One region of the Paenibacillus sp. B-A-8 genome, then DNA from elsewhere that is predicted to be linked to it. Evidence: predicted binding sites of a transcription regulator. Region 1 holds the regulator's gene; each other region holds the start of a gene.
What was found. Region 1 encodes Rex, which represses fermentation and respiration genes when NADH is low (regulators of the CRP and FNR family bind a similar motif). Its sites were predicted from a motif close to TTGTGAAATATTTCACAA; they were not measured.

Region 1 (3,282 bases):
GTTATTACGAACCACTCTAAGCTTTTCGCAGATGTTAAGGCTGGGCACCAGCTACTCCCGGCTTATGAACATCTTGTTATTGATGAGGCCCACCATCTGGAGGACGTGGCTGGCAAGCATTTAGGTATGCATATGAAGCATTTCACGGTGGCTCACACGCTATCCCGATTATACAAGGATAGTCGTAACGGCCAACTCCCAACGCTTCGTCAAATGCTTCAGTCATCAGGCAGTGAGGAAGCTTCTGAATGGAGCGGAGTTATCGATAGAATCTATCCAGATCTGCTTACTGTAAAAGAAACCTGGGATCTACTTAGTGACAAGCTATTTAGCCTCTTGCCGGAACGTAGCGATGCAGCGGCGGGAGAAGCTGGACAGCTAGTCATGCGGTTACTTCCTACCCGTAAACCGAAAGATTGGGATGAATTGGTTGCTTTGGAGAATACTATGAATCTGACATTAAGCGAAATTATCCGTAAGGGTGATAAAATGCTTAATGAGATGCGTGATCAAGAAGGTCAATCTTCTTCAGATAGTTTAGTAACCGATATTAGCGGCTTATTTAAGGATTTAGCTTCTATACGTGAGCAAGTACGGTTTTTTATGGGATTAAACGACGAGAATGTAGTATATTGGCTGGAGGCGAATGGAAATTATCGCAGCAAATCGCTACAGCTATATGCCGTCCCTGTTGATGTTAGTACCCAGCTTAAAGAGCTGTTCTTCGACAAAAAGAAAAGTATTGTGTTAACCTCGGCGACGCTTTCTGTCGATAAATCGTTCCAGTTTATGATTGATAATCTCGGACTTAATGAAGCTGCGGAAGAGGGGCGTCTAATGACATCTCTCCTTCCATCTCCCTTTAAGTATCGGGAGCAGGCACTATTAGTAATTCCACGGGATTTCCCTAGTGTGAAGGGCAGTGTGGGCGATGCCCGATTTGTCGATACGCTCGTACAGTCACTAGCAGAAGCGGCAATTACGACACGCGGACGGATGCTTGTTCTGTTTACTTCTTACAAGATGCTGCGCCAAGTTTACGATCCTTTGAAAGAGGCTCTAGCCTCACAAGAAATTATGGTGCTAGGTCAAGGCGTGGAAGGTGGAAGCCGCAGTAAGCTGATTCGACGCTTTCAGGACAGTGCTGCTTCAGTTCTGCTTGGAACTAGCAGCTTCTGGGAGGGAGTAGATATTCCGGGTGAGGCATTGACATGCCTGGCCATCGTGAGGCTTCCATTTCAACCGCCTAATCACCCTCTAGCCGAAGCGAAGTCTGAGTTATTACAAGCCCAGAAGAAGAATCCGTTTATGAAATTGTCGGTGCCTCAGGCAGTTATCCGCTTCAAGCAAGGATTTGGAAGACTGGTACGGACAGCGCAGGATCGGGGTATTGTTATAGTGTATGACACTAGGGTTATCGAATCTCATTATGGGAAGTATTTCCTTTATTCGTTGCCTGGCCCGAAAATGGAACATATGCTTACGGATCAAATGGTTCCTCGTATAGCAGAGTGGTTGGAAGACGGAGGCGTTTCTTAAGAAGGACATCTTCTGTTTAATTAATCACTCCACAATGAAGGGCGGTATAAGAGAATACCGCTCTTCATTGAGACGAGGTACAGAAATTTTAATAGGATTCAAACAGAATAGTACTTAAATTAGGAGGTAAATTATGAAATCGGATAAAATATCAGAAGCCGTTGTTCGCAGACTTCCTGTATACTTACGTTTCTTGAATGATCTTCAGAAACGTGAAATATTAACCGTTTCCTCGCAAGAGTTAGGACAAAAACTTGATCTGAATCCCGCTCAAATCCGTAAAGATTTAGCGTATTTTGGAGACTTCGGTAGAAAAGGTATCGGGTATGACGTAACTTATCTTATTGAGAAAATCCGTCATATTTTGAAGCTGGACCAACAGCTGAATGTGGCATTAGTAGGTGCCGGTAACCTTGGACATGCGTTATCTAATTATAATGCTTATCTGAAGGATACTATGAAGATTACCGCTATATTTGACTCTTATGCACCTAAGGTAGGGCGGAAAATCAACTCTCTTACGGTTCAACCCATGGAGGAGCTAGGTCAGACAGTTCGTGAGCAAGGCATTCGAATTGGGATTATTACTGTACCTGACTCAGAAGCGCAGAATGTAGCAGATATTCTTATTGAATCTGGCATTGAGGCGATTTTGAATTTTGCACCAGTGATTCTAAAAACACCACCGAATATCCGGGTTCATGCAGCCGATTTTACAACGGATTTGCAAAGTCTTGCTTATTATTTGAAAGACGGAAAGGAAGAAAGCGGAAATGAAGAGTAGTAAAACGATTATCAAAGGCGGGCGTTTTCTTATTCCGGGAACGGATGAGCCTGTTCTTAGTGGATATATGACTATTGAAGATGATTTGATCACTTACATAGGAAAAGAAGAGCCTTTGATGGAAGAAGGTGTGCAAGTTGTTGATGGCAGTCGTCTGTTGTTTATGCCTGGTCTGGTAAACACACACGGCCATGCCGCAATGTCATTGCTTCGTGGTTATGGAGATGATTTAGCGCTTCAAGTATGGCTTCAGGAAAAAATGTGGCCGATGGAAGAGAAATTCACCGGAGAAGATGTGTACTGGGGAACCTCCTTGTCTGTTCTGGAAATGCTGAAAGGTGGCACTACAACCTTCCTGGATATGTATGATCATATGGATCGAGTAGCTGAGGTGGTCGAATTGTCAGGTATCCGTTCTGTATTGATGAGAGGCGTGATCGGTCTTTGTCCAGAGGAAGTACAGAATCACAAGCTTGCGGAAGCGATTTCTTTTGCACGGAACTGGCATGGAAAGGCTGACGGTAGAATTACAACGATGATCTCGCCACACGCTCCATATACTTGCCCGCCGGATTTCTTTGTTAAGTTTGTACAGGCGGCGCATGATTTGGATTTACCGATGCATACCCATATGTCCGAAACGAAACGCGAAGTGGAGCAGAATGTAGTGGATTACGGCCTGCGGCCTGTAGCTCATTTAGAGAAGCTTGGAATGTTCACACGTCCGTCTATTGTTGCTCATGGCGTTCATTTGAATGATGAAGAGATCGAGATTCTGGCTCGTCATAATGTAGGTGTATCTCATAACCCGGGAAGTAATCTAAAACTGGCTAGTGGAGTTGCTCGTGTTACGGATCTTCTAAAGGCCGGTGTGAAGGTGTCGTTGGGTACAGATGGCGCGGCAAGTAATAATAACTTGGATATGTTTGAAGAGATGCGTCTTGCAGCACTTATCCATA
Region 2 (3,282 bases), 1.9 Mb from region 1:
GGTTTCAGATCCACAGCCTCATTAAAAAGCGTTCCATCCGTTATTCAAACCTCGGATGGAACGCTTTTGTCATAATATTGTTATGCTTCTATAATACTCAGATAAATTCAACGAATTCATTGACCGGTTTACGATAGCCGCGTGGTCTGATTTTATGTTTCTTGTCTTTGCCGATAGTGATCAGCATAACAGGTACCATATGATCGGGTAGATTTAAAGTGGATTGAATGGCCTCCGGATCAAAGCCGATCATCGGGCAGGTATCCCAGCCTTTATCTTTGGCAATCAGCATGAAGTGCATGGCAGACAGAGAAGCATTCCGTATAGCTTCATCTCTTTGAAAAGCATCATTTCCTGAATAAGCATTGTTAATCGTTTCTATCTCTGCATCATAATCCTCTTGGCTCATCGCCCCTAAAGCTTTGAGCCCTCCGTAAATTTCTGGAGCCTTCAGATAAGCATTCTTATCTCCGAGTACCACAATTACCGCTGAGGAAGAGTGTATTTTATATTGACCGTAAGCTGCCTTACGAATCTCTTCTTTTAAATTCTCATCAGAAACGACTTTATAGTTTGTATGTTGAAGATTATAAGCTGATGGTGCCAATCTGGCGTAAGAGAACATCTCCTCTAGTTCATTCTGAGGGATCTTCACCCCTTCAACAAAATTCATCGCAGACCTACGGGATTCAATCAAATCTGTAAAAGTGCTCATGAGTTATTCCTCCATATGTGTATGTATTTGCTTTTTAATTATAAACAAGTGACATTTATAAATAAACTAACTATTTGTTACTAACTCAAAATAGCACAGTTAATTATTTTCGTCAATGATTAAATTCTCACTTCGTGTAGCTTAAGTCTTCTAAGTACTTGGAGTGTATGAAGAATAAATACTATGTTGTAAAATATTAGGATGTAAATTAGGATATTAAGATATGAAAAATGCTTTTATTAATGAAAGGGTGGGAATGTTGAACGATATTAGAGAGCAGTTGATCATAGACCTGCAAAGAATTGAAGAGAACGATTATGAGCTTAGAAGTGGAGAGAAAATAAGGGATTATGTGAAGCTGATGCTTGAGTACATAGGAGATCCACAGCCAGAGCTGCGAGATGATTTGATCTATTCCACCTTCTACAAATGGATGAACGAGAAAAAATGGTTTAGTGATGCAGAGCTTCGTGAACTTCTCTTGATTCTCCTTGACGAGCAGCATTTGTTCTATCACATTGGCAGCAAAGAGGATCAGGCTGTGTTCACAAGAACGTTTTCTGTGCTGGTCGTTGCACTTATTCTTCAGCGGCATAGGGAAAAGGCTTTTTTAGATAGCGCTGAGTTTACAAATGTGAAGGAAGCTCTGATTAGATATTATGAGGAAGAACAAGATTTACGAGGATTTATGCAAGAAGAAGGCTGGGCACACGCTGCAGCGCATGGTGCAGATGCCTTGGATGAACTGGTATTGTGCTTGGAGAGTGATGCTGCAATCAGGGAAGAGGTTCTGGCAGTCATCCAAAGAATGCTTTACAACGATCATCAGTACATATTTAGCGATGAAGAAGATGAGCGGATGGCTACGATTGTAGCTACAATCATAGATCATCATTTACTTCCGCAGCAGTCAATTGTCGACTGGGTCAGCAGCTTGGAGCAATGTGGTGGGTGGCCAAGAAGTCGCAACAAGTATGTTGCTCGTGTGAATACAAAGAATTTCCTTCGTTCTCTTTACTTTAGGTTGCTTCCAACAATGAAGAATCAGGATATGGTGAACGCTTTATTGAAGTCGGAGATGAAATTAAATGAATTTACACAATAAGTATTTAATCACCTAAGCGTATATAAATAATATCGAAAATTTTAATCAATCGATTTTAATGTAATAAAAATCACAAAACTTTAGAAAAATTCAAAAACTTTGTGACATTTATAACTTGATAAGTGCTATAATAGAAATATGGCGTTAAAAGTTATTATTTTTTATTACTATTAAGCAGCAAAGCTTATTTGCAGAGGAGATTCGGATATGTCAGAAACAATCACTCAAACAACCCCTGAACAAGAATCACCAAAATTAGCTGTTACTCAAGAACAAATGAATGTTCTTGAGCAGCTATTGAAGCCTGAAGTTCAGGAATCGTTAACTGTCTTAGTAGAACAGTTGCCAAAATTAACAGAGCTTGTCGGCGTGCTCACAAAGTCATATGACTTTGTTCAAACTGTCGCTGCGGATGAAGTCTTGAAAAGTGATACGGTAAGTGCAATTAAAGAGCTTGCTGAACCTGTGGTGCATTCTGCGAAGAATATGGCAGCTACAGTGATCGAAGCGCAAGATCGTGCGAATGAAAGTAGCGATGTGATCGGTGTATTTGGTCTAATGAAGATGATGAAAGATCCACAAGCACAAAAGCTTTTCCGTTTTGTAAATGCTTATCTTCAAGTTGCCGGCGAACGCAGTCAGCAGAAATAATATTTTTTATATCTCATTCGTAAGGACGGAGGAAACATCATGTCTAAACATATTGTCATTCTAGGAGCAGGTTATGGTGGTTTACTAAGCGCCTTAACTGTACGCAAGTACCTAAAGAAAGACGAAGCTAAAATTACAGTCGTTAATCAATATCCTACTCATCAAATTATTACAGAATTGCATCGTCTTGCAGCGGGTAGTGTTGCAGAAGGTGCTGTTGCTATGCCGCTAGCTAAGCTTTTTGCAGGTAAAGATATCGACCTGAAAATTGCAAAAGTTAATTCTTTTTCTGTTGAGAACAAACAAATTACACTATCTGATGGTGTGACATTATCCTACGATGCTTTGGTTGTGGGTCTTGGAAGCACAACAGCTTATTTTGGCATTCCAGGTCTTGAGCAATACAGCATGGTCTTGAAATCTGCAGCGGATGCTAACAGAATTCATCGTCACATTGACGAACGTATCCGTGAATATGCAAAGTCTAAAAATCCAGCGGATGCAAGCATTCTAATCGGCGGCGGTGGCTTAACAGGTGTTGAACTGGTTGGTGAAATCGCTGATGTGTTGCCAACACTCACTAAGAAATATGGTGTGGATCCTAAAGAAATTAAACTGATGCTGGTTGAAGCAGGTCCTAAGATTCTTCCGGTATTGCCAGATGCACTGATCGAACGCGCAGTGGCAAGCTTAGAAAAACGTGGTGTACAATTCTTGACAGGTCTACCTGTGACGAATGTAGCAGATAATGTAATTGACTTGAAAGACGGTCAAAAAATTGTTGCTAACACATTTGTATGGACGGGCGGCG
Region 3 (3,282 bases), 3.1 Mb from region 1:
TCTACGAGTTTGGTGTCTATAACCTCTCGGGCGCTGTAGACGTGAAGGGCATTGAGGGCATACAAGTAAAGGTTGACGAGGAAGCGAAAAAAGTAACGATTGATGGATTGCTGATGAATGGCGTCCTTACAAATGTGAAGTTGAAGGTGCTTGATCCGAAAGGCAAGGTTCAACTCGAAGATGAGACGAAGAGTACAGTCGCGGGAAGCTTCCAATTCACATTCAAACTTACGGGTAATTTAAAGGGAACCAATGAGGCGTATCTATCGACTGGTTATATGAGCGAGCCTGTAAAAGTGACCTTTGAATACTCAAAAGAAAACCCGGGTAAAGGTCACGATAAGTAATGGAGAAATAATTCATCCAAACAGCAATACGACCCGCTCTGAAACTTCCTGTACTGGTTATCGAATTATCTGTCCGAGTAAGACTAATAACCGAAGTAAAAACGTTTGAGGCGTAACATAAAAAGCCGATTAGGTGCCAGACCACGGGGTCTATACCTAATCGGCTTGTTTCTATGTAGACGTGACAAATAGAGAATTAGATGAATGGAAATTGGGGCGAAAACCAAATATTTCAAGTCGTTCCTCTGTTTTTATATCAAGATATTATTCAGGTTTTAGTGGGATTGTATTATGTATTGTATAATAGAACGACTGCCTGAGCAGGTATTTATAACATAAAACATAGGAGGATACATGTCCTGGAGCAAATTGAAGCAACAACTGGAGAGTTTTCTCTGTCCTGCGTTATACGGCAGGGTTGAATATCGCGCGAGCAGTTACCGTTATTTACCTGATAAATCAGGGGATTGTTATATTTCGGTAGATAAAAAGAACGTACTTAATATGAATGATAGAACTAGCTCAATTAGATGGTATCAGACGGAGCAGGAGATTAAGAATGATTCAGATCTTCTAATTCCTATCAACCATGAAGACATTGAAGCGGTTAGAAAAGATAGTAAGGGGATCATCCCGGAGGATCGTCTAATAGTCATTGCAAGAAGTAGAAAAATATCAGAAGTTGCAAAGGTGCTTTTGTCAGCACAGACATCATTAAGTAAATCGAACTTTATTGTTATAGCTACTAAGTATTTATCTATTTCCATAGAGGAGAGCTTAGAAAGCGACGATATCTTATTGAATATTCTAGCTTTAGTGGACAGACGAGTTGGGAAAAAGCGAATTTTAAACATGAGTGAGAAGATGAAGTTAAAGCATCCAATTGTGCAATATTTTTATGAACTAAGGCGTAGTACATTATAAATATAAATAACTTCATTGAATATTCAAGAAACACTCCCTACAAAAATCCCTAATTCTACGCGACTTCTTCCCGCCATAACAATAGCCATGATATTGAGAGGGATGTTCGCATATGGTGCATATGGAATCGGAGAGTGTCGCTCTACTGGTAAGGAAGGATACAGTGTTATGAGATCCTTATATTTATTGGACTTTACGGACAAGTATGAGAAAAAATCGTTGTTAAAGAGATGGCATCATTGCCGTCTCTTTTTTGTTTCTTTGGTCACTTTTTTAGCATTGCTCTGACTCTGGTTCCCGCTACGGCATCCTACGATCACAAGCATGAAAGAATGCACGGAAATTAACGTTGATGCTTATGTTTAACCCCTCTCTGCTCTGCTAGGTGACGGGAATCATAGACGTACTTACGTGAGGTTGCTACGATGTTCCATGGAAATTAAGTGAAAGTGATCACAAGAAATTACAGAAGGAGTTATTTATCGTGAAAAGAATCGTAACACTGAGCACCCGCAAACTGATGGATACCGCAAAACACGGCGGATGCGGCGCATGCCAGACATCTTGCCAGTCCGCTTGTAAAACTTCCTGCGGCGTAGCAAACCAGAAGTGTGAAAATGCAATGAACAGATAGGATTCGGAATGTTACCGCCCATTGCTCTGCTGATGGGCGGCTATTTTTAAGAAATGGATACTATCCCTAAAGGATGGCAAAGCCGTTTCTACTTGTGTGCAAAAGGAGCTTGATTAGTAAGTATGATTCATCAATATAAACTAAATGGATACAATATCGTGCTCGATACCTATAGTGGCTCGGTGCATGTTGTTGATGACCTAGCATATGAAATTATAGCGGATTATGAGAAAACTTCCCCCGAAAAAATCGTGACAACGCTGTTGGATAAATATAAAGATGATTCCAGCATTTCCGAGAGCGACATTCGAGAAACCATCGCGGATATCGAGGAACTTAAAAATGATGGACAGCTCTTTACAAAAGATGAGTATGAGAACCTCTCGCTTGATTTAAAAAAACGAAAAACTTATGTCAAAGCGCTCTGCCTCAATGTTGCGCATACCTGTAATCTGTCATGCGACTATTGCTTCGCTAGCCAGGGGAAATACAACGGAGATCGAGCGATCATGAGCTATGAGGTTGGACAAAAAGCTATCGATTACCTGCTTGAAAATTCGGGTCATCATCGTAATCTTGACATCGACTTTTTCGGCGGGGAACCGCTTTTGGCTTGGAAAGTGGTTAAACAGATCGTAGCTTATGCAAGAAGCAAAGAACAAGAATACAAAAAGAAGTTCCGCTTCACCTTCACGACGAACGGGATGCTGCTGAACGATGAGGTCACCGAGTTTTTAAATCAGGAAATGTACAATGTCGTATTAAGCCTGGATGGAAGAAAAGAGGTTCATGACCGGCTGCGCCAAACGGTTAACGGAAAAGGCAGCTACGATCATATTGTTCCGAAGTTCAAGGAATTCGTTCGTAAGCGCGGGGACCAAGAGTACTATGTTCGAGGAACTTACACTCGTAACAATGTCGATTTCACCAACGATATATTTCATATCGCAGACCTTGGTTTTGACAAAATCTCTATGGAACCAGTCATCTGTGATCCAAAGGAGCCCTATGCACTTACCGAGGAGGACTTGCCGGAGATATACAACCAGTACGAAATTCTCGCCAAGGAAATGATCGGTCGCGGTGAACAAGGCAAGGGGTTTACCTTTTATCACTACATGCTTGACCTCTCAGAAGGGCCTTGCATCCAGAAGAGAATCACTGGCTGTGGGTCAGGAACCGAATATCTTGCCGTCACCCCTTGGGGAGAGCTTTTTCCTTGCCACCAGTTCGTAGGGGATGAAGAGTATAGCATGGGGAACCTCTGGGATGGCATCACAAAACCTGAGCTGCAATGTCAATTCAAAGAGAGCAACTGCTACTCGAAGCCGGAATGCAAGGACTGCTGGGCTAAACTCTACTGCAGCGGCGGTTGTC
Region 4 (3,282 bases), 3.1 Mb from region 1:
AATGCTTGCAGTTGCACGGCTTGACGCGCATATTCAAAGTTATCGTAGCCGCTGATGATTACAACTAGAACCGACGGGCAGCGTTCGCGCAATATATTTATCAGATCGAGCCCATTCATATTCGGCATGTTGATGTCCACAAGACATACATGTGGTGGGGCTTCCTCCACCATATTCAATGCTTCGTTTGCACTTTTCGCTTCTCCTGCAACTTCAAAAAGATACGAACTCTCCTCAATGTATTGTCGCAAGCCTTTGCGAATGATCGTTTCATCATCGACGATGACAATCTTCCACATCTTCATTCCGCTCCCCTTCCAAAGGTATTCGAATGACCATAACGGTAATGCCATCTTCACTCTTCACTGCAAGGCCATATGGCACCCCGTAAGCTAGTCGAATGCGATGGTTTACGCTGTATAGCCCAAAGCCTGTGGCAGAACGATCATATTTATCATCAAGAAGGGCTTGATTCATCTGTTCAAGCTTCTCTTCAGGAATCATAACCCCATTATTTTTAACCTTAATGACCAAATAATCGACCTGTTTATATGCTGTGATCGAAATTTTGCACTTTTGATCCCTAAGTGGCTTAATCCCGTGATAAATCGCATTTTCCACCAACGGCTGCAGCATGAAGCGAACGACTTGGCACTGAGCAAGCTTTTCATCATATCGAAGCTCGTAGTCCAGAATCTCCTCATATCGCACGCCTTGAATATGAAGATAACTCTCGACATGGTACAACTCCTGATCAAGCAGAATGTAGGGACTGCCTGTGCCAAGCCCTAATCGGAAATACGCGCTAAGCGCTTCCACTATCTCCACCACATTGTCTGCTCCATGTTCCGTTGCCATCCACTGGATCGTATCCAATGTGTTGTATAAAAAGTGCGGCTTGATCTGCTCATGAATCAGTCTGAGTTCCATCTCCTTTCGCTCCTGTTCCACAGCGTATAATTGAACAAGCATGTCATTGAAGCTTCGCCCAAGATCGCCGATCTCATCCGAGCGCGTAACATCTGCTCGTATGGTTTGGTTGCCGTTCTGCACATTTTCCATTACCTGGCGAAGCGACTGAATTGGACGAATAATGGAAGAAGCAAGCAGCATCAGAAAGACGATAAACGCACTACCGATAAGAACGCCTACCAGCAATGCAGTCCGCTGAGTTTTGATCACCGCTAGCGATAGACTTGAATTCGGTACTTCGAGTACTAGCTTCCAGCCTTCCACATTTTGAATTGGAGCCTCAAATACACTCATGTTCTTCTTATCTGCTGTATCATCCGCTCCATCCCCTTCACCCAGCTCTCTGCAATCGATGATAAGCTGGCCTGACTGGTCATATAGCATTACATCTTGAGCAATCTCCTTCATCTTCTTGACGGAGACAGCTGCGGCAATATAAGCTACCTCATCATTCACCGATGGATTCACACGATAGAGAATGACGACGATTTCAGCTGCATTCGCTTTGGATACGATCGGATTGCTCACCACATAATTGGAATCTGAATGTAGCAGTAGTTTTCGATAGTAGGGTCGGTTTAGTATCGAAAAAGGCTTGTCCCTTGCTGACCAGGAATTTCCGTGAATATCCACCACGCGTATGGATTCGTACTCTACTTGCTTTTTCGCCTCGAACTTATCGATCTCTTGCAGCAATTCATCTCGTGTCCAATGATGGTCCGAAGCTAGAGAAGCAAGCATGTCTATCTCACCGATGCGCTGATTAAACCAATAATCGATCTGGTCGCTGCGTGCAGTAACCACTTGCTGCGTTAAGTTCTTATTCAAAGGGACAACCGTATGGTTCATCTCCAAATATATTGTTACAAGTAATGCAATGAACAGCAGCAAGAAGCAGCTTCCTGCGATTAACGTAATTTTTAAGTGAATTGTTTTCATTGTAATCATAGCCCTTCACAATATCCGTTTCTTACATGCCCGAAAAAGACAAAAAAACGCTAATCTGTGCAAATACATAATGCTGTACTAAATCTATAATAGATCTTGTGCATATTTTCACATGAAATAACATTCATGTCTAGGCTAGAGATGAATGATTTGCCTAGCAAATCTTCCTCTCCCTAGTGTATGTAACCAATTCATAACAGAATGAAGGAGATATTATGCGAACTCACACGAAAAAGCTGTTATCTATTCTACTAGTCCTCAGTCTTATGTTCACGCTTGCTGCCTGCGGCGGTAAAGAGGCAGCACCGGCTGCAGATGCAAACGGAGTTCAAGTCTTTGAAGGAGTTGGGCAAGGTAAACATGGCGATATTAAAGTACAAGTTTCCTTATTAGATAACAAGATCACTGACATTAAAGTAACAGAGCACAAGGAAAACGAAGTACTTGCAGAGCCTGTTTATACGCAGCTCAAGCAAGATGTCATGTCAACTAACAGCGCAAAAGTTGATGCCATTAGCGGATCTACGGCTACAAGCAAAGGATATCTCGAAGCCATTCAAGATGCAATTACGAAGTCTGGACTTACTCTTGTCGCTGGCGCTGCAGTCAGTGGAAGCAAAGATAAAGAAGAAGCCGAGCAAACCTATGATGTTGTCGTCATCGGTGCCGGGGGTGCTGGCTTTAGTGCGGCTATCGAAGCGAACAGCGCTGGAGCTAATGTAGTTCTGCTCGAGAAAATGCCAACTGTTGGCGGCAACACATTGATCTCCGGTGGTGAGATGAATGCGCCTGACAACTGGGTTGAACGTGCTCTTGGCATCACTGATGACACGGCTGACCTGTTCTATGATGATACGATGAAAGGCGGAGACAACCTCGGGGATCCTAAGATGGTTCGTATTCTTGCCGACAATGCACTAGCATCTGCCGAATGGCTGCGCGATGAAATCAAGGTAGAGTTCTTACCTGATCATCTGTTCCAATTTGGAGGCCATTCCAGAAAACGTGCGTTGATTCCTGTAGGTCATACAGGTGCTGAATTAATTACCAAGTTAAAAGCCAAAACAGACGCTGACCGAATCACGATCAAAACGAATATGAAAGCTGAAACCTTGCTCAAGGACGAAAGCGGCAAAGTGACCGGTGTAACTGCGACTTCGGGTACTGGCGACAAGATCACATTCCATGCGAACAAAGGCGTCATCATCGCTACCGGTGGTTTTGGATCCAATGTAGAGATGCGTAAAAAGTATAATCCTAAAATGGATGAAAAATATATGTCTACCGACACACCAGGATCTACAGGTGACGGTATCGTTATGGCAGAAACGATTGGCGCCAAGCTGACAAACATGGAGAATA

Region 2: ACN6MV_RS11845 (DUF1641 domain-containing protein) is a predicted target of Rex. The motif match lies at 1,879-1,896, and genes of this name have one in related genera.
Region 3: scfA (six-cysteine ranthipeptide SCIFF) is a predicted target of Rex. The motif match lies at 1,713-1,730, and genes of this name have one in related genera.
Region 4: ACN6MV_RS03745 (flavocytochrome c) is a predicted target of Rex. The motif match lies at 2,017-2,034, and genes of this name have one in related genera.

The regions. Positions count from the first base shown of each region.
Region 1 is NZ_CP183882.1:4,654,273-4,657,554, reverse strand. It holds gene dinG (ATP-dependent DNA helicase DinG) at 1-1,539, shown strand, start outside; gene ACN6MV_RS20895 (redox-sensing transcriptional repressor Rex) at 1,673-2,323, shown strand; gene ACN6MV_RS20890 (amidohydrolase) at 2,313-3,282, shown strand, end outside.
Region 2 is NZ_CP183882.1:2,755,934-2,759,215, forward strand. It holds gene ACN6MV_RS11835 (nitroreductase family protein) at 98-715, opposite strand; gene ACN6MV_RS11840 (DUF2785 domain-containing protein) at 975-1,820, shown strand; gene ACN6MV_RS11845 (DUF1641 domain-containing protein) at 2,028-2,471, shown strand; gene ACN6MV_RS11850 (NAD(P)/FAD-dependent oxidoreductase) at 2,511-3,282, shown strand, end outside.
Region 3 is NZ_CP183882.1:822,013-825,294, forward strand. It holds gene ACN6MV_RS03760 (DUF4855 domain-containing protein) at 1-347, shown strand, start outside; gene ACN6MV_RS03765 (hypothetical protein) at 702-1,271, shown strand; gene scfA (six-cysteine ranthipeptide SCIFF) at 1,756-1,905, shown strand; gene scfB (thioether cross-link-forming SCIFF peptide maturase) at 2,028-3,282, shown strand, end outside.
Region 4 is NZ_CP183882.1:815,172-818,453, reverse strand. It holds gene ACN6MV_RS03755 (response regulator transcription factor) at 1-305, opposite strand, end outside; gene ACN6MV_RS03750 (sensor histidine kinase) at 274-1,911, opposite strand; gene ACN6MV_RS03745 (flavocytochrome c) at 2,136-3,282, shown strand, end outside.